DNA from 2 places in the Acidovorax lacteus genome. Region 2 is predicted to be linked to the other one. Evidence: predicted binding sites of a transcription regulator. Region 2 holds the regulator's gene; the other holds the start of a gene.

Region 1 (14,212 bases), on a different contig from region 2:
GGACGGCGCTGACGCACCGCGCACCGGCAAGCTTGCGCGCGGAGCCATCACGGGGCTTGCGGCAGCGCGCATCGGCCTGGCCACGCTGGGCCACCGCACGCGCACCGCCACACCGGCCGAGCAGGCGGCGCACGAGGCGGCGCTCGGCCGCATCCTGTTTGGCGCGCTCGGGCAACTGCGCGGCTCGGCGCTCAAGGTGTCGCAGCTGCTGGCCATGCACCCGCAACTGCTGCCCGAAGGCGTGCGCAACGAACTTGCGCGCGCGCACTACCAGGCACCGGCGCTTAGCCGCGCAGTGGTGGGCCGCGTGTTCCGCCAGGCCTTCGGGCAGGAGCCCCAAGCGCTGTTCACGCACTTCGAGCCCACGGCCTTTGCCGCAGCCAGCCTGGGCCAGGTGCATCGCGCCGAGCTGGCCGGCCATGGCACCGTGGCCGTGAAAGTGCAGTACCCGGGCATGGCCGGCACCATTGCCAGCGACATGCAGCTGCTGCGCACCGCGCTGCGCGCACTGGCCCACACCGATCTGCCCCTGCCCTCTGGCACCGTGCTCGATGGCGTGGTAGCCGAGATCGAATCCACGCTGCGCCGCGAGCTGGACTACCGGCACGAGGCCGAGCAGCAGCAGTGGTTTGCCACGCACGCAGCGCAGCCCGGCGTGGTCATCGCGCAGCCCATCCTGTCGCACACCCGTGCGCAGGTCCTCACGCAGCCGTTCTTGCCGGGCCAGCCGCTGGCCCAGTGGCTGGCCACCCAACCGGCCCAGGCCTTGCGCGACCAGGCGGGCCAGCACCTGTGGGACTGGACGCTGCACTGCATGTTCGGCCTGGGCAGCATCCATGCCGACCCGCATCCTGGCAACTTTCTGTTCGCGGCCGACGGCACGGTGGGCGTGCTCGACTTTGGCTGCACGCGCGCGCTGTCGGGCCCGTTCCGCGCGCAGGTGCGCTCGGCCTGGTCGGCCCTGCTGCGGCCCGCGGCCGCCCCCGACCGCGACGCCCAGGTGCTGGCGGCCTACCAGGCCTTGGGCCTGGTCTCGGCCGACCTGCCGCTGCCCACCTACCGCAGCGCATGCGCGCCGGTGCTGGCGCCCATGCAGGCCTGGCAGCTCGAACCCTTCACGCAGCCCGTGTTCGACTTCGCCACCAAAACCCCGCCGCCACTGACCGAGCCAGCCCACCAGCGCGTACTGGGCCGCTATCTGCAGCAGGTGCCGGGCGAGATGCCGGCCTTTGAGCGCACCTGGATGGGGCTCATGCACCTGCTCACGCTGCTGGGTGCGCGGGTGCGCACGCGCCACGCGCACTGGCTGCACACCGACGCCTCGTCCGTTCCCACCGTGGAGTCCTCCCCATGAATCCTGTTGTCCACCGCGCCCCCCCTGCGCTTCGCTTTCGCTGGAAAGGCCCATGGCTGATCGCCGTGGCCGCGCTGCACAGCGTTTATGCCGCCATCGTGTTCATGCCGCAATGGCGCGACATGGCCGCGCAGGGCGTCATCGCAAGCGTGGGAGCCGATCCGATGCTGGGCGCCGTGGCGTGGTTCGCCCTGTTCGGCGCGTTGCTGGCCCTGCTGGGATGGGTCGTGCTGTGGGCCGAGCGCCACGCGCCCGAAGCCAGCCTGCAACGCCCGCTGGGTTGGGGCTTGTTGGCTCTGACGGGGATGGGCATCGCACTGATGCCGGATTCCGGTCTGTGGCTGCTGCTGCCCCCGGCGCTGGCCCTGAGCCGCAGCGCGGACGCGCGCACTGCACCTACCCGGGAGCGGGCATGAACACGGCTTTGCTCTGGGCCGCAGTCGGCCTCGTCCTCGTCGGCATCGTGCACTCGGTGCTGGGTGAAGTGCTGATCTTCCGCGCGCTGCGCACGCGCGGCATCGTGCCCACCACGGCGCAGCCGCTGCTGCGCGAGCGACAGCTGCGCATTGTCTGGGCCACTTGGCATCTGGTATCGGTACTGGGCTGGCTGCTGGCAGCGCTGCTCTGGCGACTGGCTGCCGAACCACCGCAAGCCCCGCTGGTGGTCTGGACGGCGCACGCCACTGGCGCTGCCGTGGCTGCGTGCGGGCTGCTGGTGCTGTATGCCACCCGAGCGCGGCACCCGGCCTGGGCGGTGCTGCTGGGCATTGCAGGGCTGCTGTGGTGGCGCTGACGGGGCGGTCGCCCCGATGGCCTGCATCAGCTTTTATTGCGGTGCATTAGCACGCTGATGCACCCCGCAGCAGGGCGGCAGGGCCTAGACTGCGGCACTGCAGGAGAGCAGGTGCGGCCCGCCGCATCTCACCGAAGGCGCAAACTCCCATACACGCTCAGGTTCCGTACTGCACCCAACACATTGCCGTCTGGAGAGCCGCCACCGTGCGTGGCGCACCGAAGGAGCAAGCCGTGGCCCATGCGGGGCCTGCGGTGAATCTCTCAGGTACCAAGGACAGGGGGAGCGGCAGCTGGCTGGCACGCCCGCTGCACGCTATCGATTTGATAGCTGCTCGTGCTTGCCTGCCCAGCACGAGACCCCTGAAAGGCTCCCATCATGCGCATCGCCGTTCTCGGCGCCGGTCTGCTCGGCGTCACCTCTGCCCACTACCTGCAGCAACTCGGCCACGAGGTCACCGTCATCGACCGCCAGGCCACGCCCGGCGCGGAAACCAGCTTTGCCAACGGCGGGCAGATTTCGGTGAGCCACGCCGAACCCTGGGCCAACCCGAGCGCGCCGCTCAAGGTGCTGCAGTGGCTGGGCCAGGAAGATGCGCCGCTGCTGTTCCGCCTGCGGGCCGATCTGCGCCAATGGCTCTGGGGCCTGTCCTTCCTGCGCAACTGCACGCCGGGCCGCACGCGCCACAACATCGAGCAGATCGTGCGCCTGGGCACCTACAGCCGCGCGTCGCTGCAGCAATTGCGCGCTGCCACCGGCCTGCAGTACGACCAGCGCACGCAGGGCATCCTGCACTTCTATACCAACCAGAAGGAATTTGAAGGTGCGCTGGCCCCGGCCGAGCAGATGCGCGCGCTGGGCTGCGAGCGCCGCGTGATCTCGGCCGACGAGGCCGTGCAAATCGAGCCTGCGCTGGCCGCGATCCGCCCGCAGCTGGCCGGAGCGACCTTCACGGCCGAAGACGAATCGGGCGATGCCAACCAGTTCGTGCGCGGCCTGGCCGCGGTGTGCGAACAGGCGGGCGTGCGCTTCCGCCTGGGCCACCACATCACGGCGCTGCGCACCACAGGCACGGGGGCCGACCGCCGCATCGACCATGTGGAAGTGACCAACGCCGAGGGCCGCTTCGAGCGCATCCAGGCCGACGCCTATGTGCTCGCGCTGGGCTCGTTCAGCCCACTGCTGGCCGCGCCGCTGGGGCTGGGCCTGCCGATCTACCCGGCCAAGGGCTATTCGGTGACCATGCCGGTGATCGACCCCTCGCGCGCCTACGAAGTGAGCCTGACCGACGACGAGTTCAAGCTCGTGTTCTCGCGCTACACCAGCGAGCGCGGCGACCGCATGCGCATTGCAGGCACGGCCGAGCTCAACGGCTACGACCGCCACCTCAACACCGTACGCTGCGAGGCCATTGTGCGCCGCGTACAGCAGCTCTTTCCGGGCGCGGCGGACGCCTCGCAAGCGCAGTTCTGGACGGGCCTGCGCCCGGCCACGCCCAGCAACGTGCCGCTGATTGGCCAGAGCCGCGTGGGCAACCTGTACCTGAACACCGGCCACGGCACGCTGGGCTGGACGCACGCTTGCGGCTCGGGCCGCGCGCTGGCCGACATCATCAGCGGCCGCGTGCCCGAGGTGGACTTTGCGTTTCTGGGCGGCGTGCAGGGCCGTCCGGTGCACACGCTGGGCACGCCCGCGCGCGCGGCGGGCTGAGGCCTGGGCACGCTGCCATGTCGCAGCGTGTTGCGCCGTGAGCAAATGTAAAAGCCGCTGGCAACACGCAACACCCGTATGCACGCTACAAGGACCTCGGGCATAGTCCTTCCCGTCAGAGGGAAATGACGAGAAGCGCTCACGGGCCTGCGGCATGGACGTCTGCTGCGGTGTGCGTGCGTGGTGCCTGAGGGGCACCGGCGCGCACGCCTACAGCGTGTCCAGCCTGTGGCCCGCAAGGCGGCGCATTCGATCCTGCGCAGCGCAGTGGAGGCGGTCCGGTTCGTGGCAACGGGTCCAACGGTCGCGGCGAGCACGAGCAAAGACTTGGCCGGCGTGATGCAGGCCACGCGCGGCGCAGGATTCGGCGCGCACACCGGCCTGGCGCTTGCAGCATCGGCGACCTGCCCGGTTCACCGGCTGGCCTACGGCCCCGCCCGGCCCGTGGCGGCTCACCGCCCCGGCACCCACACTGGACCAAAGCCCCATCCGCAACCACTGCACAGTGCAGCGCGGTGGGTGCCAAGGCACAGCCGCAGCCACCGCGGGGGCTGTGGGCGTTGCGCACACGGCTTGGGGGCTGCCCCCAAGCTGCCTCAAACCCTGGGAGTGACTGCGTGGTGCGCCCCTGGACTGCGCGCAGGGGGGGTCAGACCTCGGCCGCAGCGTCGTCCACAAACACCGTGAGCACGCCGGTGTAGCCGTACAGGTGCTGGTGGGCGATCTCGCCGCCCGCAAAAAAGCCGACCAGGGGCACGTCGCCCAGCGCATGGCGCACGATTTGCAGCTCAGCACTCGGGCCGCCGAAGTGCGGGCCGCCACGGCCCGAACAGCTCACGTACACCGCGCCACAAATGCGTCGCCCCTGCGGAGACTGCTGCACCCCGGGCGGCGCGCCCACGTCGGCCGCGGGGACGGCCAGCAGTTCTTCGGGCTCCAGCTCTTCGCGGATTTCGGCGCAGATGCGCATCAGGTCGGCCCGCGCAGCGGCCACGTTGCGCTGGCAGAAGGTCAGGCGCATGCCTGGCTGCACATGGTCGGCCAGGGCCACGCCGCGGCGCGCGCCGTCCAGGCCAATGATGTGGCGCACGCGGGTGTCGGTGCCAAAGTGCCCGGTGCGGCGCGCGGGTGCGTCGGCCATGGCTGGCGCATCGGCCAGGCCTGCCAGCGTGGCGCGCACCTTGCGCAGCGCAGGCTGCGGGTCGCCGTCGAGCGAGACATCGAGCGTGCGCAGCAGCACGTCGAGTGCGGGATCGCCATCGAGTGCCAGCACCACGTTGTCGTGCGCGGCGGTGACGGTGTGCTCGGCCCCCACCGGCTGGCACCCCTGCGTGACGCGGGAGAGCAGCGCCACGTCGCGCGCAAAGGCCACGCCCGACAGGCCGCCCGCAAACACGCCGCTGGCCGCGCCCTGCCCACGCAGGTTGCCGTTACCCGCCACCGCAAACTGCACGCTTGCGCCGCGGCTGGCGGCCAGGCCGCCAAACAGGTAGCCGGTGTCGGTGCGCGCGGCCATCTCGTCAATCAGCTCGGCCAGATCGGGCGTGTGTCCGTCGGCATGCAGCAGTGCCGTGTGCGCGGCAAAGCCGCCCGCGTGGGCAGCAGGCAGCGGAGACACCCCCGAGAACACGCGGTACTGGTGCGCGGGCACATCCAGCAGCAGCACCGACAGCGCGGGCTCGTCAAAGTATTCGGCGTTGTTGGCGCACACGCCCACGCCCACGGTGCCACTCCAGTCGGTCACCTCGGGCAGCTCGGCCGACAGGCTGTCGAGCACCGCGGCCGCTTCGGCGGCGTAGTGGTCGGTGATGTAGAGCAGACCCAGGCTGGGAGCGCTCGCGTACTGCGGCAGCGCCATCTGGGCGCGCAGTTGCGCCACCACCAGGGCCAGCGCCATGCGCCACTGCGGATGGGTGGCGTGGGCGCTCGGAAACAGTTTCATGCGTCAGGACTCCTGGCCGGGCGCGCGGCGCTCAGCCGCTGGTGCGCCGCCGCGGGGCAGCGGCCTTGCGCGGGGTGCTGGAGGCGGCTTTCTTGCGCGGCGCTGCCGGGGCCTTGGCTGCGGGCTTGGCGCTGGCGGCGGCCTTGGGCGCTTTGGCCGCCTTGGCCACGGCCTTGCCCGCAAACTGGCTGGCCATACCGGTGGCGGTCTTGAGGGCTTCTTTGGCCAGACCGGTGGCCATGTTGCGCGTGGTGTCGATGGCGGTCTGCCGCGCCGCGTCCTTCATGGCGCTGGCGGCAATCTGCTGGAACTGGCTGGTGAGCGAACCCCACCACTGCATCGGGTCCACCACCTGCGCGGGCTCGGCCTTGGCGGCTGTGCGGGACTTTTTGGCGGGGGTCTTCTTGGCAGGGGCCGCCTCGGGTTCGGCCTCGGTCTGGCCCATGCCAGTCACACGCGATGCCACGCCAGCCACGGCCTCGGCGGCGCTGCTGACGGTGTCGGCCGCCTTGTGCACGCCGCCGATCACGGCGTCGGCCGTCTTGAGCTTGAAGGCGTTGGCCACGTCGCCCATGCTGAAGTTCATGCCCTTGAGCGTGGCCAGGGTCATCTTCTGGACTTCCAGCGCCTGGATGGTGGCGGCCAGCGCGCGGGAGTTCTGCTCCAGCCAGAACTGCACGGCCTTGAGTTCTTCGATGCGCTTTTCCAGCTCTTCGACGTTGATGGTGGGGGCCACCCAGTGCGAGAGGTTCGGCAGTTGCGGAATGTTCTGGCTTGCGCCCTTGGCCAGGTTCTGCAAGAAGTCGAATCCGGGCACGAATTTGCCGAAACCGAAGGAGGATGTATCGCTCATGGTCGCTCCGCGAGGGGGGTGGCTGGGACGGTTCGCCACAGCTTACCCCAAGGCCGCGGGGGCGCGAAGCGGGCCAACCCTGCGCGGCATGCCCCGTCGCACGGCGCACCGCCGCAGCCCACCAGGACGCTTGCGGCGGTGGCGCGGGGCGAAGGCGATCAGTGGCGGTGCTTGTCCATCTGCGAGCCCGCGCCCGAATGGCCGTGCCCGTGGCCATGTCCGGCAGCAGCGCCGCCCGGCGCGGCGGTGAGCACCGGCACCTGCAGGGCCAGCGTGCTCTCAGCGCCCTTGGCGTCGCGCAGGCGCAGCGTCAGGGGCACGGTGCTGTCCTTGGCCAGCGGAGCCTTCAGGTCGAGCAGCATCACGTGGTAGCCGCCGGGCTTGAGTTCCACCGGCTTGCCTGCGGGCAACTCCAGCGCGGGGATGGCACGCATCTTCATCACGTCGCCTTCCATCTTCATCTCGTGCACTTCGGTCACACCGGCCACGGGCGACTGCGCGCCCACGAGCTGCGCGCCCTGCGGGGCCGTAATCTTCATGAATGCGCCGGTGCCTTTCTGGCCCTGCACGGTGGCGCGCACCCAGGCGCCTTCGACCTGGGCCACGGGGGCAGCGGCCGGGGCGGCGGTCTGGGCGATGGCCACCGACAGGCTGGCACTGGCGGCCAGCGCCAGCGCGGCGCGGGCGAGGATGCGGCGGGTCGGACGGGAAAGAGGGTTCATGGCAACAGGCTCCTGATCAACAACACAAACATGGGGGTGGCGGCCACCGGCGGCACCGGGCATGGCCCGATGGACCGCTCACGGGCCGCAGGGTTCAACGGAGATGGACGGGCGGTCTGCGCGCGGGGCTGGCCCTCAGTGGGCATGCCCACCGGCCGCGCCCGCGGGCATCACCTCCAGCGCCGCGGCGGGGGACTTCAGGTCGTGCAGCTTCTGGCCTGCGCGCGGCACCTCGGTCCAGTCGTGGCGGCCACTTTCGCAGACCTGGCGCACCGGCCAGTACAGCATGCCCGGCTGCGCGGGCGTGGTGGCCACGAGCACAAACTCGTCGTAGTGGGCATGGGCCAGCATGTCCTCGGGCGTGCGGGCGGTCCAGGTCACGCGCACCACGTCTTCGCGCACTTCGCGGCCATGGCTGGTGTACGGCTGGGCCAGCGGCGCGCGGTCGATGCGCAGCGTCCAGCCCGGCTTGGGCATGGGGCGCGCACCGCGCATGCCCGCCGGAATGTCCACCGACACTTCACGCGTGGGCGAGCCGCTGCAGCCGTGGCCGACCTTGAAGGTGGCCTTGTAGCTGCTGGCCGCCGGGGCCACCTGGTATTCGAGCACCACGTGGGCATGGGCAGTACCAAAACCGGCCAGAGCCGAGCAAAGTAGAGCACAAGCAGCTACGTTTTTGATAGCAAAAGAAGGCATGGATAGGTCTTTCTCGAATCGTGTGGGCGTTACAGATCCACCTTCAGCTCGGCCATGTAGGTGCGTTGCGGGTAGGGGTGGAAGTTCCAGAACTGGTAGTTGTTCAGGTTGTCGATGCCCACGGCGGCACTGACCTGCCGTGTGATCTGGTAGCGCACGCGCACATCGGTGGTGAAGTAGCGGCTCGCGCCCTGGTAGGCAAAACCGTTCACGTCGGTGTTGTCGAGCGTGCTGTACTGCCGACCGCTGTAGCGTGCGCCCAGGGTGTACGACCATTTGTCGTCGGGCCGGTAGGTGGCCACGGCAGTGGCGCGCCACTCGGGGATGCGCGGCTGCCATTTGCCCACGCTGGCGGGGAACTTGTCGTTCTTCGTGATCTTGGAGTCCGTCCAGGTCAGGCTGCCCCCCAGCTCCAGGCCGCGCACAAAAACGTTGGCGGCCTGGTACGACAGCTCAATGCCCTTGGTGCGGATGGCGTCCACGTTCTGCACGTTGGTCACGTTGGGAGTGACGAGCACATTGGTCTGCGAGTACAGCGCATCTTGGGTGCGCTCGAAAAACGCCGTCAGGCGCAGCAAGCCATTGCCCAGGTCGCGCTCGGCGGTCAGCTCGGTGGTCCAGCTCTTTTCGGGCTTCAGGTTGGGGTCGTTGTTGATGAGCGTGCCGTTGGCGTTGATGCCGCCCTGGTACAGCTCGGACACCGTGGGCATGCGCACGGCACGGCCGGTGGAGGCCTTGAGCACCCACAGGTCGCTGGCCTGGTAGGCCACCGCCGCCTTGGGCGAGAGATACGTCTCGTTGCGCTCGCCGTGGTTCACCGTGGTGGTGGCGTTGGCCGTCTGGCCGTTGCTGGCGCTCCAGCGCTCGGCGCGGGCGCCCAGCACCGCCTTCCACTTCGGCGCGATCTTCCAGGTGTCTTGCGCCCACAGGCCCAGCAGTTGGGTATCGCCGCTGAAGGCCTGGTTGCGGGCACCGGCACCACCGCTGATCCAGTTCGTCGTGGCGTTCTCGATGGTGCGCAGCCGGTAGCTGTCGCGCTGCAGACCAAAGTCCACAATGTGCGCGCCCTGCAGGCCATCGGGGCGCCAGGTGCCCTTGACGGCCAGGGTGTTCCAGCCCGTGCCCTTGTTGTTGACGATGCGCCCGGCCCCACCATTGAGCGCCGCCGGCAGTGCCACGGTGGCGGCGCGCAGGGTGTCGGTCTGGTAGTCGTACAGGCTGGCGGCCACTTCCCAATCGAACACGCCCTTGGTATGGCTCTTGACCGACAGCCCGTGCATGAAGTGCGTGATGTCTTCATTGGAGACGTTGAAGTCGCTGGGCGCGAGCGTGAACGAGCGGCCGTTGATGTTCACGGTGCCGCTGTAAACGGCATTGCCATTCGCATCGCGCAGGTAGCTGGTGGGCCGCCCTTCGGATTGGTTGTGCCACCAGCCCAGGGTGTAGGCGGCCCGCACCGTGGGCGAGACGTCGTAGGCGATCTTGGCCTTGATGTGGTCTTGCTGCGTGCGGTACTGCGTGGCGGTGCCCAGCAAGTACCAAGGCTGGTTGCTGCGGTTGGGCTGCAGCACCGCTCCCGTGACCGGCGTGCCCGCGCTGCCCAGCGCACCCGCCGACACCAGGCGGGTCGGAAAGACCATCGGCTGGCCCTCGCTGTCGGTCTTCTGGAAGTTCAGGAACCACGACCAGTCCCCCGAACGGTTGCCCACCGAGGTGCTGATCTGGTGGCCGCCGTAGGTGGCCTGGGTGTTGTAGAGATCAAAGGGCTGGTGCTGCACGCTGACCTTGCCGTGCGCCTCGAACTGCGTGGGCATGCGCGTGACGTAGTCCACCACCGCGCCCACCGAATTGCCCGCATACGCGGCCGAGAACGGGCCGTAGAGCACGTCCACGCGCTCGATCTCTTCGGGCGTGACGAGCATCCAGCGCGGCGCATTGGTGGGGCCGTTGCCCAGGTAGTTGGAGAGCAGGATGCCGTCGGCAAACACCATGGACCGCGCCGGGTTGCCCGTGCCCGAGGCGCGGGTGGACAGCACGGCGTGGTTGTAGTCGCCGATGTAGCGCTTGCGCACCAGCAGGCTGGGCAGGTACTTGAGCGCGTCCTCGCTGTCGGTGGCGTTAATGGCGTGCGTGATCTGCTCGCGCGTCACACCCTCGATGGTGGTGGGGATCTGCGTGGGCAGCGAGGTGGGCCGCCCGCCGCTGACGGTGACCATGCCCAGTTCGCGCACCGGGGCGGTGGCGGCTTCAGGCGCAGAGGCCGGAGCGGTGTCGGCTGCGCCCGCGGCAGTGCCGGAGGGGGAGGTGACGGTGGCCGCGGCCGCCGGGGTAGCGGCCTGGGCGATCTCGGTCGCCAGGGTCTGGGCGGCGGCCGGAATGGCGGCCAGCGCTGCGCAGGCCGCAGCCAGGGAAAGGGGTTTCAGGTGCATGGGCACTCCTCAGGGTGCGGGTGCTGCGGCGTACGCCAGGCCCGGCCCGGTGCCTGCGGCGCTGCGCCACGGGCTTCGGCACGGCCTGCGCAGGGCGCAGCGTCGCGAAATCCACATCAAAACAGCCGCTCGTGCCGATATATCAAGCACGAGCAGCTATCAAATCAATAGCAGATTTAGAGGAACGATGGTGGCCCGCGCGGCGGCAGCGGCGCACCGATGCGCCCGGCAATGTGCGCTGCGGCAATCGTGCCCAGCGCATGGGCCAGGGGGTGGGGCGGCGGCACGGCCGCCACGGTGGCGGGCGGCGGTGCGCCCAGGTGCACGCACAGCGGGCAGTCCAGCGTGTGGCTACCCAGTTCCTGCGCGCCATCGTCGGTCTTGACGATGAGCTTGATCGCGCCCGAGCCCGAGCAGACCAGCTCCATGGCCTGCGGATGCACAAGCGGCGAGGCCACGGCCACGCCCAGCGACAGCGCAAACCAGGCCAGCACCAGGCGGGCAAGGAAGCGGATTCGGGCAAGCGGCGGCATGGGGCGCGATTGTAGGGGCACCCGCGCAACGGCCGGTGCAGTGCGCTGGATGCCCCCGCGCAACGGGGGCCGTCATGCAGGTGACGGCTCCGCCCGCCCGGGGCACCTAGCATGCGCACACCCCATCCAACGAAGGAGACCCACCATGCTGACGCTCTGCGGCTTTTCGGCCAGCAATTACTACAACAAGGTCAAGCTGGCCCTGCTCGAGAAAGGCGTGCCCTTCGAGGAGCGCCAGGTCTGGACGGACGAAACCGACCTGGCCGCCTCGCCCCTGGGCAAGGTGCCCTACCTCATCACGCCCGAGGGGCCGCTGTGCGAATCGGCTGTGATGCTTGAATACATCGAGCAGGCCTACCCGCAGGTGCCGCTGCTGCCGCCTGCGCCGTACGCCGCGGCCAAGGTGCGCGAGCTGCACCTGTTCCTCGACCTGCACCTGGAGCTGGTGGCGCGCAACCTCTACCCGCAGGCGTTTTTTGGCGGCACGGTGAGCGAAGGCGTGCGCCAGAAGGTGGGCGCGCAGCTCGAAAAGAACGTGGCCGCGTTTGCACGCCTGGCCCGCTGGGACACGCCCTTCATCGCGGGCGAACAGTTCACGCTGGCCGACTGCGCGGCCATCACGCACCTGCCGCTGGTGGCCTCGGCCTCGCGCATCGTGTGCGGGCGCGACGTGCTGGCCGATCTGCCCGCTGCCGACTACCTGGCCCGCATGGCCCAGCGGCCGCTGGTGCAACGCATCCAGGCCGACCGCAAGGCGAGCCTGGCGCTGATGATGGCGCGCTACGCGCCCAAGAAAGACTGATGTAGCGGCTGCACGGCGTCGGCCTCAGCGCGCCTCAAAGCACATCAAAGCGCGGCGGCCGCTTCTCGCGCAGCGCAGCCACGCCCTCGCGCGCCTCGGGGTCGGCAAAGCCCAGGAATTCGAGCGCCAGCGAGGCCTCGAATACCGGCGCGGCCTGCAGCCACCACTGGTTGAGCGCGAGCTTGGTCGCACGGATCGCACCCTGCGCGCCCTCGGCCAGCCGGTCGGCCACGGCGTAGGCGCGCGGTAGCAGTTCGGCTTCGTCCACCGCCAGCGACACCAGGCCGATGCGCTCGGCCTCCTCGCCGGTCAGCGGTTCGCACAGCAGCAGGTGGTACTTGGCCTTGGCCATGCCACACAGCAGCGGCCACACCAGGGCCGCATGGTCGCCCGCCGCCACCCCCAGGCGCGTGTGGCCGTCCACAATGCGCGCCTGCCGCGCCGCCACCGACACATCGGCCAGCATCCCGGCCACCAGGCCCGCACCCACCGCCGGGCCGTGGATCGCCGAAACGATGGGCACCTCGCAATGCAGGAGCTGGTAGACCAGGTCGCGCGCCTCGCGGCACACGCGGCGTCGCGCCTGGGCATCGCGCGTGAGGTCTTCCACCATGGCCAGGTCGCCCCCGCCGGAAAAGCCCTGCCCCTCGCCACGCAGCACCACGGCGCGCACGCCCGGGTCGTCGGCCACGTCCCGCCAGATGTGGCACAGCTCGCGGTGACCCACATGCCCGGCCGTGGGCAGCTTGCCGTTGAGCGCCCGCATCTGCACATCGAGCACCCGGCCCTGCGGGCCACGGCGGCTGATGCGCAGCGTGGTGTAGGCCGCATAGCGCGCGTCCAGGGCGGCCCGCACTGCGGCGTCATTGGCGACCGGGCTGGAAGGCGGGCTGGAAGGGGCATCGGCGTTCATGGACAGGCTCCGAAGGGGCGTACGGCGTATCGCGTACGGCCATTCTGCGCACGGCGTGTGGGCTAGGCCCGCTCCGTTGCGACTCTTGAGCTACGTCAACGCCCACCCGGGGCTGCAGGCGGATGATGAAGCCATGGACCCGACGCTTCGGGTCCGCCGGAATCCCGCCCGATTGCACTGGAGCCCCCCATGGACCGCACCACCGCCGCCCCCTACGAACAGCAATTGCGCACGCAGCAGGCTGCGCTGCTCACCCAGATCGCCGCACAGCGCGGTGGCACCATCGGCCGCGCCGAGGCCGCTGCCGAGCACTTTGCCGGAGCCCAGGAATCGCAGGCGCAAATGCTCACCGCGCGCGATCTGGAATTCGCCATCGACGAGCACGAAACCGCGCACCTCACGCAGATCGACGCCGCGCTGCAGCGGATTGCCGCAGGCACCTATGGCGAATGCGTGGACTGCGGGGCCGACATTGCCCCCGCGCGCTTGCAGGCCACGCCCGAGGCGGCCCGCTGCCTGGGCTGCCAGGAAGCCGCCGAGCGCCCACACCTGCAGCACGCCTGATCGCACCAGGCCCGCTCCAACCCTGTATCAACCCACGAAAGAGAACCGTATGAGCACTTTCCACGCCGTGGTCTGGATGGACCATTCCGACGCCCACGTTCTGATGTTCGACCGCGAGCACGTCGAGTCCCAGCGCGTGCATTCGCGCAGCCACCACAAGCACCAGGGCAAGTCGGGCGACCACGCCGCGTTTTTTGGTGATGTGGCCAAGGCGCTGGCCGGCACGCACGAGGTGCTGCTGACCGGCCCGGGCCTGGCCCGCAACCAGTTCCGCGACTGGTGCGCAAGCCACCAGCCCGCTGTGGCCAAGACGGTGGTGGACTCTCTGCCCGCCGACCACCCGACCGACGCGCAGCTCGTGGCCATGGCACGCCAGTTCTTCCGCAAGTTCGACAACATGGCGGCCGACCCGTCCATGGCCTGACGCGCGAGCGCCTGTGGCCCTCAGGCGCGGGGAATGCCCCCAGCGCGCCGGGCCACGGCACGGCTGCTATGCTGGCCCGCATGCGCAGCCTGTTCCACCTGGCGTTCCACGTCACAGACCTCGAATCCACCCGCCGCTTCTACCGCGACGTGCTGGGCTGCACCGAAGGGCGCAGCACCGACACCTGGGTGGATTTCGACTTTTTCGGCCACCAGATCTCCGCCCACCTGGGCACACCGTTCCCCACGGCCGCCACCGGCCTGGTGGGAAATCACCGCGTTCCCATGCCGCACTTCGGCGCCATTCTGGAACTGCCGCAATGGCAGGCCCTGGCGCAACGTCTGCAGCACGCAGGCGTGGCGTTCGAGATGCCGCCGCAGGTCCGCTTCGCCGGCCAACCCGGAGAGCAGTGGACCATGTTCTTCCACGACCCCAGCGGCAACCCGATCGAGATCAAGGGCTTCGCGTCCCTGGCCC
Region 2 (14,212 bases):
CGACGGCAAGGGCATGACCGCCATGGGCGCGCCCAACCTCACCGACGACATCTGGCTGCACGGCTGGGGCGAGGCGGCCATCGCCGCCATCGTCACCAACGGCAAGGTCAATGAAATGCCTGCGCAGGCCGAGAAGCTGACGGAAGCCCAGATTGGCGTGCTCACGTCCTACGTCTGGGGTTTGTCGAACAAGGCCGGCGCTGCGCGCTGAGCTTGCGCTGTGGCGGCGCGGGGGCGTCGCCACGCGTTCTCCGGGGCCTTGGGGCCCCCCACGTTATTGAAGATGAGCCACCATGCAGCCCACTGACGGCCAGCCTCGCAAGGTCATTCCGATCACCCCCGCGGAGCCTGATGCGTCTTCGCAGGTCGAGGTCATCTCCCTGTACGAAGCCCAGAAGAAGATCTACCCGCGCTCTATCAGCGGGCTGTTCTCGCGCTGGCGCTGGGGCATGGTGTTCCTCACGCAGCTCGTGTTTTACGGCCTGCCGTGGCTGCAGTGGGGCGAGCGGCAGATGGTGCTGTTCGATCTGGGGGCGCGACGCTTCTATATCTTCGGCCTGGTGCTGTATCCGCAGGACTTCATCTACCTGACGGGTCTGCTCATCATCTCGGCCCTGTCGCTGTTTCTGTTCACCACCGTGGCCGGGCGGCTGTGGTGCGGCTTCACCTGTCCGCAGACGGTCTACACCGAGATCTTCATGTGGCTGGAGCACAAGATCGAGGGCGATCGCAGCACCCGGCTGCGCTTGGACAACGGCCCATGGACGGCCGAGAAGATCCGCAAGAAGACGCTCAAGCAACTGGCCTGGATCTCGGTGGCGCTGTGGACGGGCTTCACCTTTGTGGGCTACTTCGTCCCCATCCGCCAGCTCGGCGGCGAGCTGCTGGCCCTGCAAGGCAGCTGGCAGATCTTCTGGGTGCTGTTCTATGGCTTTGCCACCTACGGCAATGCGGGCTACATGCGCGAGCAGGTCTGCAAATACATGTGCCCGTACGCGCGCTTTCAGAGCGCGATGTTCGACAAGGACACATTGATCGTGAGCTACGACCCCGAACGGGGCGAGCCGCGCGGGCCACGCAAGAAGGACACCGACCACAAGGCCAAGGGCTTGGGCGACTGCATCGACTGTGCGCTGTGCGTGCAGGTGTGCCCGGTGGGCATCGACATCCGCAAGGGGCTGCAGTACGAGTGCATCGGCTGCGGCTTGTGTGTGGACGCCTGCGACACTGTGATGGACAAGATGAAGTACCCGCGCGGGCTGATCCGCTATGCCACGCAGAACGGCGTGGCCCAGCACTGGACACAGTCGCAAATGCTGCGCCGGGTGCTGCGCCCGCGCGTGCTGGTGTATTCGGCGCTGCTGCTGGCACTGTGCGTGGCCATGTTGACCAGCCTGGTCATGCGCACCCCGCTCAAGGTGGACGTGGTGCGGGACCGCGCGGCCTTGTCGCGCATCGTGGCGGGCGGCAAACTGGAAAACGTGTACCGGCTGCAGATCATGAACGCCACCGAGACCACGCAGCGCTACCACATCTCTGCGACAGGACTGGACGGGCTGGAGGCTCTGTCGGACGGCGACGTCGAGGTGGGGCCGGCCGAGTCGCGTTGGGTGGCCTTGCGTCTGCAGATTCCGTATGGATCGGCGCCATCCGGCTCGCACCCGGTGCAATTGGAGGTGCGCGGACTGACCGACGGCCACAAGGTGATCGAGAAATCGGTCTTTCTGGTGCCCCGATGAGGCGCGTGGTGCTGCCGCAGGGCCTCGGCTCACAGCAGCTGTTTGAGAATTTGTAAGGAGTATCGAAATGTCCTCTTCCCAGAACCTGGCACCCCGTGCCGCACCGTGGTGGAAGTTTGGCCATGTCTGGATGTTGATCGCCGGACCGGCCATCGTCATCGTTGCGGGTTTCGTCACCTTGTGGCTGGCGCTGAGCCGCCCCGATCCGGTGATTGCCGAGGATTACTACCGCCGCGGTGTGGAAATCAACCAGACGCTGGCCCATCCCGAGAAGAGCCTCGCGCCCGCCATGAAGGGCCGCAACCATGCGGCCACGCCGCCTGAGGACCAGCCTCGCTGACATTGCGGGCCAGGCCTGTGGCGCCCCGCGTGGGAGGCCGGGCATCTTCCTCACAGCAGAACGGCCGAATGGCCGCAAGGAGACAGACGATGTGGACTCAGCGCTGGATGTGGATTGCATGGCCAGCCTTTCTCATGGCGGGCGTGCTGGAAATACTGGTCTTCGCGATGGTCGATCCGCAAGATCTTCACTGGTTTGGGCAGCCGGTGCCCCTGTCACGCGAGGGCGTCTACACCGTGGCCTTTTTTGTGTTCTGGGCCATCGCCATGGCCTCCAGCGCGCTGACCACGCTGCTGTCGCTCTCTCCGTTTGAAGTCAACCGGTGTCCGGTGCCGCAGGACCAGCGGCCGGACGACTGCCGCAAGGGCGCATCCTGTTCCTGAGCCGCAACGGTCGCGCGCGGGTGCCCGCAACGGCGTGGCACCGTGCTCCACGCAGCCGCTGCGTTGCGGTGGATGCACCGCGCGCTGCGGGCCGGGCGGTGCCAGGTTTTTGGTTTGCTATCAATTCAGGAGCTGCTCGTGCTTGTCAAATAAGCACGAGGGGCCGAAATCGCACCAGACAGCGCAAGCAGCCTACGCAAGGGCCGTGGGCGTGGGTGCGGTGCGCGTTTTTGCCGGTTGCGTTCGGTGATGCACCGGTGGGGCTGCTGCACAGGCGCATCGGCCGACCGCAAGCCGCCTGGTTCACAGGGGTGCCGGGGTGGATCTGCCGGCACGGCGGGCCGTGCCACAGGCCAGCGCTGGCAGCGGGAGAGCCGCCTTCAGTGGCAGGTCTGCTGGCTGTTCACGATGCGCTTGAGCGCATCGGTATCGAGGATGCGCACATGCCGCTGCTTGACTTCGACGATGCCTTCCTCGACGAACTTCGAGAACGTACGGCTCACGGTTTCGAGCTTGAGCCCGAGGTAGCTGCCAATCTCTTCGCGCGTCATGCGCAGCACCAGTTCAGACTGCGAAAACCCGCGCGCGTGCAGGCGCTGCACCAGGTTAAGCAGAAACGCCGCCAGCCGCTCTTCAGCCCGCATGCTGCCCAGCAGCAGCATCACGCCGTGCTCGCGCACGATCTCGCGGCTCATGATCTTGTGCACGTGGTGCTGCAGTGCCGTCACTTCGCGCGACAGGTCCTCGATCCGATCGAACGGCATCACGCAGACTTCGGCGTCTTCCAATGCCACCGCGTCGCAGGTGTGGTGGTCGTTCACGATGCCGTCCAGACCGATGATCTCGCCAGCCATCTGAAAGCCTGTCACCTGGTCGCGTCCGTCCTCCGTGGCCACGCAGGTCTTGAAGAAACCCGTGCGAATCGCGTACAGCGAGGTAAAGGCCTCACCGTTGCGAAACAGGGTGCCGCCGCGTTTGACCTTGCGCCGGATCGCCACGATGTCATCAATGCGCTGCAATTGCTGCTCGTTCAGCCCCACCGGCATGCACAACTCACGCAGGTTGCAGTTGGAACAGGCGACTTTGATGGTGAGCGGATTCATGGACTCTGAAAAAAAGATGGCAACGCCTGTACCTTCGATCGGCAGGCCGTCACAGACATTCTCCGAGGAGCGAGCCTGCAGCTGATGTAAGGCAAATTCTCGCCGCAGCTACCGGCAGATCGCTTGATTCATGTCAAGGACATGCCTCGAAGGCTAAGGCACAGTGCAAAAGCACGCAAGGATATTTCCACATGACCGCTGTAACGCCCGAACTGCTGCGCCGTTTCGATGTGCCAGGGCCTCGCTATACCTCTTATCCTACGGCCGATCGTTTCGTTGAAGCCTTCGGTCAGGACGACTACGTACTGGCGCTGGACCAGCGCCGTCTGGGCACCACCACCAAGGCGATGCCGTTGTCGCTGTATGTGCACATCCCGTTTTGCGAGTCGCTGTGCTACTACTGCGCCTGCAACAAGATCATCACCAAGCACCATGACCGCGCAGACACCTACCTGCGGTATCTGAGCCGAGAGATCGACCTTCACACCGCGCGGTGCGGCCCGGGGCAGACGGTCAGTCAGCTGCACTTGGGCGGCGGCACGCCCACCTTCTTGTCTGACGATGGCTTGCGCGAGCTCATGGCCATGCTGCAGCGCAGCTTTGTGCTGGCCCCGGGCGGTGAGTATTCGATCGAGGTCGATCCCCGCACCGTGACAGCCGAACGGCTTGCGGTGCTGGCGGAGCTGGGCTTCAACCGGCTGAGCTTTGGGGTGCAGGATTTCGACGCTGAGGTGCAGAAGGCTGTGCACCGCATCCAGCCCGCAGAGCAGGTGTTTGAGCTGGTGGCCTCGGCACGCGCGTTGGGCTTCGAGTCGATCAATGTGGACCTCATCTACGGGCTGCCGCGACAGACCCCTGAGTCGTTCGACCGTACGCTGGCGCAGGTGGCCCACTTGCGGCCCGACCGCATTGCGCTGTATGCCTACGCGCACTTGCCAGAGCGCTTCAAGCCTCAGCGCCGCATCGTCGCAGCCGAGTTGCCCACCGCCGGGGCCAAGATCTCCATGCTGTCGCGTTCGCTGGATGCTTTCATGGACGCCGGGTATGTGTACGTGGGCATGGACCACTTTGCCCTGCCAACCGATGCCCTGGCGGTGGCCAAGCGACAGGGGCGCCTGCACCGCAACTTCCAGGGCTACAGCACACAGCCCGATTGCGACCTGATCGGTCTTGGGGTCTCGGCCATCGGTCGCGTGGGGGCCACCTACAGCCAGAACGCCAAGAGCCTGGAGGAGTACTACGACTTTCTCGACCAGGGCCGGCTGCCCATCGTGCGCGGTTTGGCGCTCACCCGCGACGACATGCTGCGCCGCGCGGTGATCATGTCGCTGATGTGCCAGGGCGAGGTGCTCTTCGAGCCACTGGAGCAGGCCTGGTTGATCGATTTCCGCCAGTACTTTGGTGCTGAAATGGGCCAGATGGAAGACATGGCCGGGCAGGGCTTGGTCACGGTCCGGGACGATGGCATCGAGGTGACCGCCATGGGGTGGTTCTTTGTGCGCGGCGTGGCGATGGTGTTCGATCGGTATTTGCAGGCGGACCGCAACCGCGCGCGGTTCTCTCGCATCATCTGACGGCATCGGACCCGCAGCATGTCGCCTGCACAGCCTTTCTTCGGTCAGCGGGAGTGGTCTCCGTTGTGGCTGGAGGCTTGCTTATGAGTACCGCGCTGATCATGAGCGCGTGGGTCATGGGCGTGCTGGGGGGAGCCCACTGCCTGGTCATGTGTTCGGCACCGTGCAGCACCGTCGTGCAGGCGACACCACCGCAAGCGGCCAGTGGTCTGCAGACGGTTCAGTGGGCGTCGCTCGCCCCACCGTCCCCGCGCTGGTCGCGTCTCGTCGGTTTCCACCTCGGCCGTTTGCTCGGCTACGGCCTGCTGGGCGCAGGGGCGGCGCTGGCCATGGACAGCCTCGCCTGGTTCAGTCAGGCCACGGCGGCGCTCCGACCCCTGTGGTCGCTGGCGCATGTGGCCATGCTGGCCTGGGGCCTGCTGCTGGTGCTGCAGGCCCGGCAGCCCCAGTGGGTGGAGGCAGGGGGGCGGGCGGTGTGGCGGCGCCTTGGCCCCTGGGTCGGATCGTCCGGCGGCGCTGTCGGTTCAGGGGTGGCCTGGGCCTTGATGCCTTGCGGTCTGTTGTATTCGGCGCTGCTGGTGGCCGCGCTGAGTGGCGGGGCGCTGGCCGGTGCAGGGGTGATGGTGGCTTTCGGGCTGGGGACGGGGCTCTGGCTGGTCTCCGCTCCCTGGGCCTGGGGCCGACTGCGCAGGGTCTTCAATGCCTGGCGTGCCGAGTGGGGCACACGCCTCGCCGGGGGAATGCTCTGCGCTGTGGCGGTGTGGGCCCTCTGGTACGACCTGGTCCATAAGCCCTCGCTTTGGTGCCGTTGAGGCGCAGGCGCCACGGGGAGGGCGCACACGGGCATTGTTCACGAGACAAGCCATTCGAACTGGTGATAATGGTTACAGACCATTTGTGACCACTGGTCACCCCGGGGCTTCGTGCGCAACTGACGTGAACACTTCCATCCTCATCGACATTGGCCAACTGCGCATTGGCATGTACATCCAGCTGGACGTAGGCTGGCTGCACCATCCTTTTCCTGTGAGCAGTTTCCGGGTGTCTTCGGCCGACCAGATCGCCACGCTGCGCGAACTGGGTCTGCAGCAGGTGCGTTACTTTCCCAAAAAGAGCGATCCTGGGGTGGATGAGTTGCCCCCCGCCGTCGTGGCTCCTGCGGTCACCGAGGTCCCGCCTGAGACGGCAGTGGTGGCAGAAAATGCTGCCGACGCGGAAATGCGGCGCCGCAAGCGGGAGCTTGAGGAGCAGCATCGAGCCCTGGCCAGTTGCAATCAGCGCTTCGGCGAGGCGACCCGCAAGTACATCGAGTTGGGTTCGCTGGTCTATGACGACCCAGCCGATGCCAAGCGCCAGACGGAAGCCTTGGTCGCCCGGTGTGCAGCCGACATGCTGAGCAACGGCGAATCGGTGATCCGACTGCTTTCGGAAGGCGCGGGAGAGCGCAGTGCGCTGCACCCGGTGAATGTGATGGTGCTGAGCATGCTGCTCGCCAAAGCACTGGGCTTGCAGGGGGAGGAGCTGCAGTCGCTGGGCGTGGCGGCTCTGTTGCACGATCTGGGCAAGCTCAAGCTGCCCGATGGCTTTCGCGAGTCTCTGCCAAGCTTGACGCCCAACGACCGCCTGCGCTACCAGACCCATGTGGCCGAGTCCGTGGCATTTGCGTCGCGGATGGGGTTGCCGCCCGCGGTGCTGACCGCCATCGCCCACCACCACGAGATGGCCGATGGCAGCGGTTTTCCGCAGCGCCTCGCAGCCCCGCAACTGCCTCGGTCCAGTCAGATCTTGTCGCTGGTCAACCGATATGACCGGATGTGCAACCCGTTGCCCGGTGCTGACGCCTTGACGCCCCACGAGGTGCTGTCGGTGCTGTTTGCGCAGCACAAGTCCAAGTTTGATCCGGTGGTGCTGGGAGCGTTCATTCGCATGATGGGGGTCTATCCCCCGGGATCGGTGGTCCAGTTGGTCAATGACCGCTATGCCATCGTGGTGTCGGTCAACTCCTCTCGGCCTCTGAGGCCTCGGGTCGTGGTGCACGATTCGCAGATTCCCAAGGAAGAGGCGCTGATTCTGGATCTGGAGACAGTTCCGGAGCTGGGGATTCGCCGCAGTCTCAAGCCTGCGCAGTTACCGCGTGAGGCCTTGGACTATCTGTCGCCCCGCAAGCGCATCTGCTATTTCTTCGAGCGGGCCGTGAGCCCGGCGTCCTCCGAGGCGGCCCCGTGACGGAAGATGTGCGCTTCGCCTGGCTGGATGCCTTGCAGGAGGCGGTCTGGCTGATCGACGCGCAGACCCTCCGGATCGTGCACGCCAACCACGTTGCTGGGCAGCTGGTGCGCATGCCTGCGCAAGACATGGCGGGCCGCCCTGTGATTGACTTGGCAGCCACCCCCGAGGACTTTGTGTTCTGGAGTGAGCCCACCTCGGTCGTTGCGGACGGCATTCATTCTCTGAGCCACCTGTTGCGCTCAGACGGGACACTGGTGGCAGTTGAGCGACGGGTTGCCCCCGCGGTGCTCCCGGACGGACGCCCCGCGTTCTTGCTGACGGCACTGGACCGCAGTCGCCAAGTCGAGACGGAGCGTGAGCTGGAGACCCTGCTTTCAGAGTTGCGGGCCACGCTGGATTCTGCGGCCGATGGCATGCTCGTTTGTGGCTTGAGTGGCCAGGTCCGCGCGTTCAACCAGCGGCTGGCACAGCTATGGGCCATACCGGCCGATCTGCTGCTGCAGCGGGACGACGAGGCCATTCACAAGCACATGGCGTCTCAGGTCCAGGACCCGGTGTTCTACCGCCAGCGGCTGGACGAGATCGGTTGTGAGCCCCTCAAGGAAAGCACCGACCTGCTGTCCTTGCGCAATGGCACGATCATGGAGCGCCGATCGGTGCCGCAGTTTATCCACGGCAGTCCTGCGGGACGTGTGTACTCGTTCCGCGACATCACGCGACAGACCGAGGTTCAGGCCAGTCTGCGTCTGGCTGCCCGGGTGTTCGAATCGAGCCTGGATGCCATTTTCATTGCCGACAGCCAGCACCATCTGATCCGCATGAACCCCGGATGCGAGAAACTGGTAGGGCCGTCGGCTCCGACGTTCCTCGGTTGCATGGCCGCTGCACTGTTCGGCTGCGGGTCCGATGCGGCTTTCATGCAGCAGGTATTGACTTCCTGGGATGCGGATGGTTACTGGGAGGGCGAGCTGTGGCTGCCCCGCGACAACGAAGCCTACTGCGCGGTCCAGCTGTCATGGGTGGCCCTGCGGGACGACGAGGGGCGGCTGGTCCAGAGCATTGGCTTCATGCGCGACCTGACCCAGCAGCACGCCGCCCAAAAGCGTATTGAAGAGCTCGCGTACAGCGACGTGCTGACAGGGCTTCCCAACCGCCTGCTGTTGTCGCAGCGTGTGGACACCGCGGTACAAGGCGCGCGCCAGTCGGACACGGGCTTTGCGATCCTGTTTCTGGATCTCGATCGCTTCAAGATCATCAACGACTCGCTTGGTCATCCGTTCGGGGACCGCGTATTGCAATTGGTTGCAGAGCGCATCCAAGGGTGTCTGCGGCAGACCGATATGCTGTGCCGCCTGGGCGGCGACGAGTTCGTGGTGTACCTGCACGGTGCGGGCGCTGTGATTGCCGAGAATGTCTCGCGGCGCATCCTGGACGATATGCTGCGCCCTTTCATGCTGGATGAGATGGGGTTCTCCATCCAGTGCAGCATCGGTATCGCGCTCTATCCGCAGGACGGCAAAACGCTGGACGACCTGATCAAGCAGGCCGACACCGCCATGTACCGTGTCAAGGAACTGGGGCGCGGCAGCTACGGCTTCTACCAGCCGCAAATGAACGCGAACCTGCTGTCTCGCATGAAGCTGGAACACGCCATGCGGCAGGCGATTGGCAGCGGCGGCATGGACGTGCACTTTCAGCCGCAGGTGGACATGTCCTCCGGACGCATCACTGGCGCTGAAGCGCTCGCCCGCTGGAACGATCCAGAGCTGGGGGCTGTGTCGCCGGGCACCTTCATTCCGTTGGCAGAAGAGTCGGGCTACATCGTCACGCTAGGGGCGTGGGTCATGGAGCGCTCCATACAGCGTGCAGCGGCCTGGATGCAGGCCGGCACACCGGTGGTCGTGTCGGTCAACGTGTCGGCCCTTGAGTTTCGCCAACCCGACTTCGTGGATCGGCTTACCCGACTACTGGCGGTGTACCACCTGCCCCCAGCCATGCTCGAGCTCGAGCTGACCGAAAGCATCCTGCTGCAGGAGGCGCAAGAAATGGCGGCACGCCTCCACGAGTTGTCGGCCTTGGGCATTGGTCTGGCGATCGACGACTTCGGCACGGGCTACTCCAGCCTCGCCTACCTGAAAAAGCTGCCGATCCAAAAGCTCAAGATCGATCAGTCTTTTGTGCGTGGATTGCCGGACGACGAAGGCGATCAGGCCATCATCCGCGCCATCATCAGCATCGGCCAGGCTTTGCACATCGAGGTGGTTGCCGAGGGGGTAGAGAACCCCATTCAGCGTCAGGTGCTGCAGGAGTTGCGCTGCGACCACTACCAGGGTTTTTTGTGCTCGCCTGCGGTGCCCGCAGACATGTTTGCGCAGTTGCTGCAGTTGTCGGCTGCGGTACCGCTTGTGCCGCCTCCCGCTCCGGTCCGGCGCGTACCAGCGGGGCCGGCGCCCAGCAGTTCCTCGTAGCGGAGGCGGCGGCTGTGCCGCCATCAGTTGCCCAGCGCGATCACGCCCTTCCAGAACATATAGGCGGCCAGTGCAAACAGCAGGCTGGCAAACACCCGCTTGAGCTTGCGTACCGGCAGCCGATGGGCGACACGCGCGCCCAGGGGAGCCGTCAGCACGCTGCAGACGGCGATCAGTGCGAGTCCCGGAAGCCACACATAGCCCAGAGAGCCTTCCGGGCGTCCGTGCATGCCAAGTCCGGAGCCGACGTAGCCTGCCACGTTGGCCAGCGCAATCGGAAAACCAAGCGCTGCACTGGTGGCCACCGCGTTGTGGATGCTCACGTTGCACCAGGTCATGAACGGCACACTCACGAAGCCTCCGCCCGCGCCCACCAGACCCGACAGAAACCCGATGCCGCCGCCTGCGACCCACTGCCCGGCGGTGCCTGGCATCTGACGGGCTGGAGACGGCTTCTTGTCCAAAAACATCTGCGTGGCCGAGAAGCTCACGAACAGGCCAAAGAACAAGGCCAGATAGGCCCCCTTGAGCAGGGCAAAGACGCCTAGGCTGGCCAGCAGCCCCCCCAGCACAATGCCGGGCGCGAGCCGCTGCACGATGTCCCAGCGCACGGCGCCCTTGGCGTGGTGCGCGCGCACGCTGGAGACCGAGGTGAACACGATGGTCGCCATGGAGGTGGCAATTGCCATCTTGACGGCCAAGTCCGGGGCCACGTCCCGAGCCCCCAGGATGAAGGTCAGGAACGGCACGAGCAGCATGCCCCCCCCAATGCCCAGAAGGCCCGCCAGAAAGCCCGTGCACAGGCCAAGCGCCCCCAGTTCAAGCATCAACAGGGGATCAAGCATGTGGGTTGTCCGGGCAGAGGGGCGGGATGAGGCCGCCGCCCGGGCGCAGTGGGCCAGGACGACGGGCGAGAAAAGGTGTCTGCGAACGCCACCGGACCGGCATCCTGAACCGGGGGTTCAGGTGGGCGAGGGCAGCCAGGCGTTGGGTTCATCTGACGCGAGACGATCACGCTCACCAGGCGATGTACCAAGCCCGTGCTCAGAGAGCATTGGTTCAAGGAAATATAAAGCCCGGCAACGTCGCAGACCTCGTCATTGTAGGCTGCGGGCAAAGCCTGTGGGGAGCGTCGGACGTGTCAGGGCGGCGCGTAGCGCCGCGGACATTAAAGCAGGCTACAGCAGGCGGCCGTCGTGGCCCAGCGCTTCGTCGAGGCGCTGCACAAGCTGTTGCAGGCGTTCGCTGTCTTCTGCGCCGGGCGCAGCCTGTGTCTCTATGGCAATGGCAGCGTCTGGGGCGGATGCCGCCTGCGCGGCAGCAGCCAAGCGGGCTGCTTCATGGTCGGCGACTTCAAAGGCCAGGTTCAGTGCCGCCAGCACGGCAATGCGCTCGCGCGCGCGCACCTTGCCCGCATCGCGGATGCGCGTCATGGCGGTGTCCACCTTTTCCACGGCCTCCAGCAGTCGGGACTCGTGTCCTTCAGGGCAGGCGAGCAAGTAGCTCTGCTGCAGGATCTGGACCTCAATCTGCTTCATGGCGCTCCTGCGGTGGTGTGGGGGTGGCCGCAGCCGGCAGGCGCTCCAGCAGCGCATCGATCCGTGCGCGCGCGGCGCTCAGGCGTGATTTGAGCGAGTCGCGTTCTTGGGTGAGGGCGGTGACCTGTTCCGTGAGCAGTGCGTTGGTGCGCTGCAGTTCGGCATGGCGCAACAGCAGGCGCTCAACGCGCTCGGCGATCTGGTCGATGCTCGGAGGGGTGGCCATACAGGCTTCTATTCTAGGGTTGCACTGCACAAAGCGGCTTAGAATGCCCGCTGTTGGTGCTCGCGGTGTGGTTCGCATGCCGCAGTTCAACGGGAAGCAGGGAGGTCGTGCCACCGCGGCACGCACCCAGCCTGCGCTGCCCCCGCAACGGTCAGCGAACGAGCGTTTTCGCTCCCTCTTCAGTCACACGCCACTGGATGCCTTGAACAAGCGTCTGGGAAGGCGCTGAAGGGTGCTTCGCCAGCCCGGATACCGGCCAACAAGGTGATTGCCTGCGCGCACGAGCGCGGCAATCGTTTCACCCATCGCTGGCGGGGAGGCCGGCAACGGGTTGCCTTCTGTCGGGTTTTTTCATGAACGTTCGTACTCCTCGTGCGTGCGCCGCCGCTGTGCTGCGCCCGCGTTCGGTGGCGCTGGCTGCCGCATGGCTGGCTGCGTCTGTGCCGGTGCTGGCCGATCAGGCTGCTTCCACTTTGGTGGCCCAGAACTTGCGCGCCCCGTCGATGGCCGATGTGGTGGTCACGGCCACCCGCACGGCGCAGCCGCTGTCGGATCTGGTGGCCGATGTGTCCATCGTGGACCGCGAGACCATCGAGCGAAGCGGTGCCACAGGACTGGCCGATGTGCTCAGCCGTTTGCCAGGCGTGGAGATGGCGCGCAATGGTGGTCCGGGCTCCAACACCAGCCTGTTCATCCGGGGCGCGGAGACCCGTTTCACAGCCGTTTACATCGATGGCGTACGCGTGGATTCGCAGTCCACCGGTGGCGCTTCGTGGCAAAGCATTCCGCTGGCCATGATCGAACGCATCGAAGTGCTGCGGGGGCCTGCCGCAGCCATCTACGGCTCTGATGCCCTGGGTGGGGTGGTGCAGGTGTTCACGCGCCGGGGCGAAGGCGGCTTTGCCCCCTTTGTGCAGCTGGGCGCAGGCAGCCACCGCACGGCCAAGGCCGAGGCTGGCTTCACAGGAACGCAGGGCACCTGGGACTACGCCCTGGGCGTGGCGCGAGAGACCAGCCAGGGCTTCAACGCGCGTCCCATTGCAGGCCAGAACCCCGACAAAGACGGCTACCGCAGCACGGCCGCTCACCTGCGCGGCGGGGTGCAACTCAGTGCAGCACACCGCCTCGAAGGCACGCTGCTGACCAACGACATGAACAGTGGCTACGACGCGAGCCCTGCCCGCGACGATCGCAGTCTGCACCGTCTGCACGCGCTGGGCCTGCACTGGCTGGCCCAATGGGACACGGGCTTCAAGACGCGGCTGTCGGTCACAGAAGGGCGTGACCGCTACGAGACCACACCTTCGCCCTACCTGACGGAAACCACCGTACGCAGTTACCTGTTGCACAACGAGTGGCGCCGCGGCCCGCACCAGTGGACGGTGGCCCTGGAGCGCCGTGAGGACCATCTGACCAACCGCCCCATCGACCGCAGCCGCTCGCAGGACGCACTGGCCCTCGGCTACGGCCTACACAGCGGCCCGCACACGCTGCAGTTGCAATGGCGGCACGATGCCGACAGCGAGTTCGGCGGCCAGAACACGGGCAGCGTGGCCTATGGCTATCGCATCACGCCGCAGTGGCGTGCAACAGCGGCGGCGGGCACGGCCTTCCGTGCGCCTACGCTGTACCAGCGGTTCAGCGAGTACGGTGTTGCCAGTCTGCGTCCCGAGCAGGCGCGCAATCTGGAGCTGGGCCTGCGCTATGCCCAGGGCGACTCGACCTTCTCGGTCACGGCCTACCGCAACCGCGTCAGCGACCTGATCAGCTTCGTGGGCGCAGGCACCTGTGCGTCCACCTTCGGCTGCTATGCCAACACAGCCCGCGCGCAATATGAAGGCATCACCCTGGCGGGATCGCACCGCTTCGGCGCGGTGCGCGTGCACGGCTCGCTCGACTGGCAAAACCCGCGCGATCTCGCCACGGGCAAGCAACTGGCACGCCGCGCCCAGGAGCGGTTGGTGCTGGGCGCCGACACCCGCTGGGCGGGCTGGACCTGGGGTGCCGAATGGCAGGCCTCGGGCCGCCGTTTTGACAACAGCGCCAACACGCAGGTGCTGGGCGGTTACGGCGTGGTCCACCTCACGGCGGGCACCCGTATCGCGCAGGACGTGACGCTGCAGGCGCGCGTCGACAATGTGGGCGACAAGGCCTACCAACTCGCACGCACTTACGCCACGGCGGGCCGCACGTTCTATGTGGGTCTCAAGTGGGCGCCGCAGTGACGGCCACTGTTCACGCCTTGCCGGTGCGGCCTGCGGCGGCGCCCCAGGCCGCTGCGCTGGTGCCAGGAACTGCCCTGTGCCCGGCGCTGCTGGTGGCCGCCCCAGCCTCGGGGCAGGGCAAGACCACCGTGGTCGCAGGCCTGGCGCGGCTCTGGGCGCGGCGCGGCCTGCGCGTGCAGGTGTTCAAGTGCGGGCCTGACTATCTCGACCCGTTCTGGCATGCGCTGGCCAGCGGCCAGCCGGTCCACGCGCTTGATCTGTGGATCAACGGTGCCGACGACTGTGCACGCCGCCTGCATGCGGCCGCCCAGCAGGCCGACGTGGTGCTGGTCGAAGGCGTGATGGGCCTGTTCGATGGCCAACCCAGTGCGGCCGATCTGTCCCAGC

The links. Region 2 encodes FNR, which switches genes on or off when oxygen is low (the NO sensors DNR and NnrR bind a similar motif). Its sites were predicted from a motif close to TTGATNNNNATCAA; they were not measured.
Region 1: the regulator FNR is predicted to act here: its motif matches at 12,833-12,846, upstream of ABD866_RS00170 (TraR/DksA family transcriptional regulator).

Annotation. Positions count from the first base shown of each region.
Region 1 covers NZ_BAABEX010000001.1:24,814-39,025, reverse strand. Annotated here, with positions in the region: gene ABD866_RS00230 (ABC1 kinase family protein) at 1-1,354, shown strand, start outside; gene ABD866_RS00235 (DUF2867 domain-containing protein) at 1-12, shown strand, start outside; gene ABD866_RS00225 (DUF6463 family protein) at 1,351-1,770, shown strand; gene ABD866_RS00220 (hypothetical protein) at 1,767-2,147, shown strand; glycine riboswitch at 2,328-2,437, shown strand; gene ABD866_RS00215 (D-amino acid dehydrogenase) at 2,526-3,857, shown strand; gene ABD866_RS00210 (FIST signal transduction protein) at 4,507-5,799, opposite strand; gene ABD866_RS00205 (PhaM family polyhydroxyalkanoate granule multifunctional regulatory protein) at 5,831-6,652, opposite strand; gene ABD866_RS00200 (copper chaperone PCu(A)C) at 6,811-7,374, opposite strand; gene ABD866_RS00195 (YcnI family copper-binding membrane protein) at 7,510-8,070, opposite strand; gene ABD866_RS00190 (TonB-dependent receptor) at 8,100-10,499, opposite strand; gene ABD866_RS00185 (DUF2946 family protein) at 10,676-11,032, opposite strand; gene ABD866_RS00180 (glutathione S-transferase family protein) at 11,178-11,834, shown strand; gene ABD866_RS00175 (enoyl-CoA hydratase/isomerase family protein) at 11,869-12,747, opposite strand; gene ABD866_RS00170 (TraR/DksA family transcriptional regulator) at 12,937-13,311, shown strand; gene ABD866_RS00165 (hypothetical protein) at 13,361-13,735, shown strand; gene ABD866_RS00160 (VOC family protein) at 13,816-14,212, shown strand, end outside.
Region 2 covers NZ_BAABEX010000030.1:59,548-73,759, reverse strand. Annotated here, with positions in the region: gene ccoP (cytochrome-c oxidase, cbb3-type subunit III) at 1-211, shown strand, start outside; gene ccoG (cytochrome c oxidase accessory protein CcoG) at 294-1,739, shown strand; gene ABD866_RS15230 (FixH family protein) at 1,807-2,079, shown strand; gene ABD866_RS15225 (hypothetical protein) at 2,169-2,462, shown strand; gene fnr (fumarate/nitrate reduction transcriptional regulator Fnr) at 2,843-3,565, opposite strand; gene hemN (oxygen-independent coproporphyrinogen III oxidase) at 3,757-5,139, shown strand; gene ABD866_RS15210 (sulfite exporter TauE/SafE family protein) at 5,223-5,951, shown strand; gene ABD866_RS15205 (cyclic di-GMP phosphodiesterase) at 6,076-7,365, shown strand; gene ABD866_RS15200 (sensor domain-containing protein) at 7,362-9,836, shown strand; gene ABD866_RS15195 (sulfite exporter TauE/SafE family protein) at 9,860-10,681, opposite strand; gene ABD866_RS15190 (cell division protein ZapA) at 11,015-11,374, opposite strand; gene ABD866_RS15185 (DUF904 domain-containing protein) at 11,361-11,600, opposite strand; cobalamin riboswitch at 11,638-11,875, shown strand; gene ABD866_RS15180 (TonB-dependent receptor domain-containing protein) at 11,954-13,825, shown strand; gene ABD866_RS15175 (cobyrinic acid a,c-diamide synthase CobB) at 13,885-14,212, shown strand, end outside.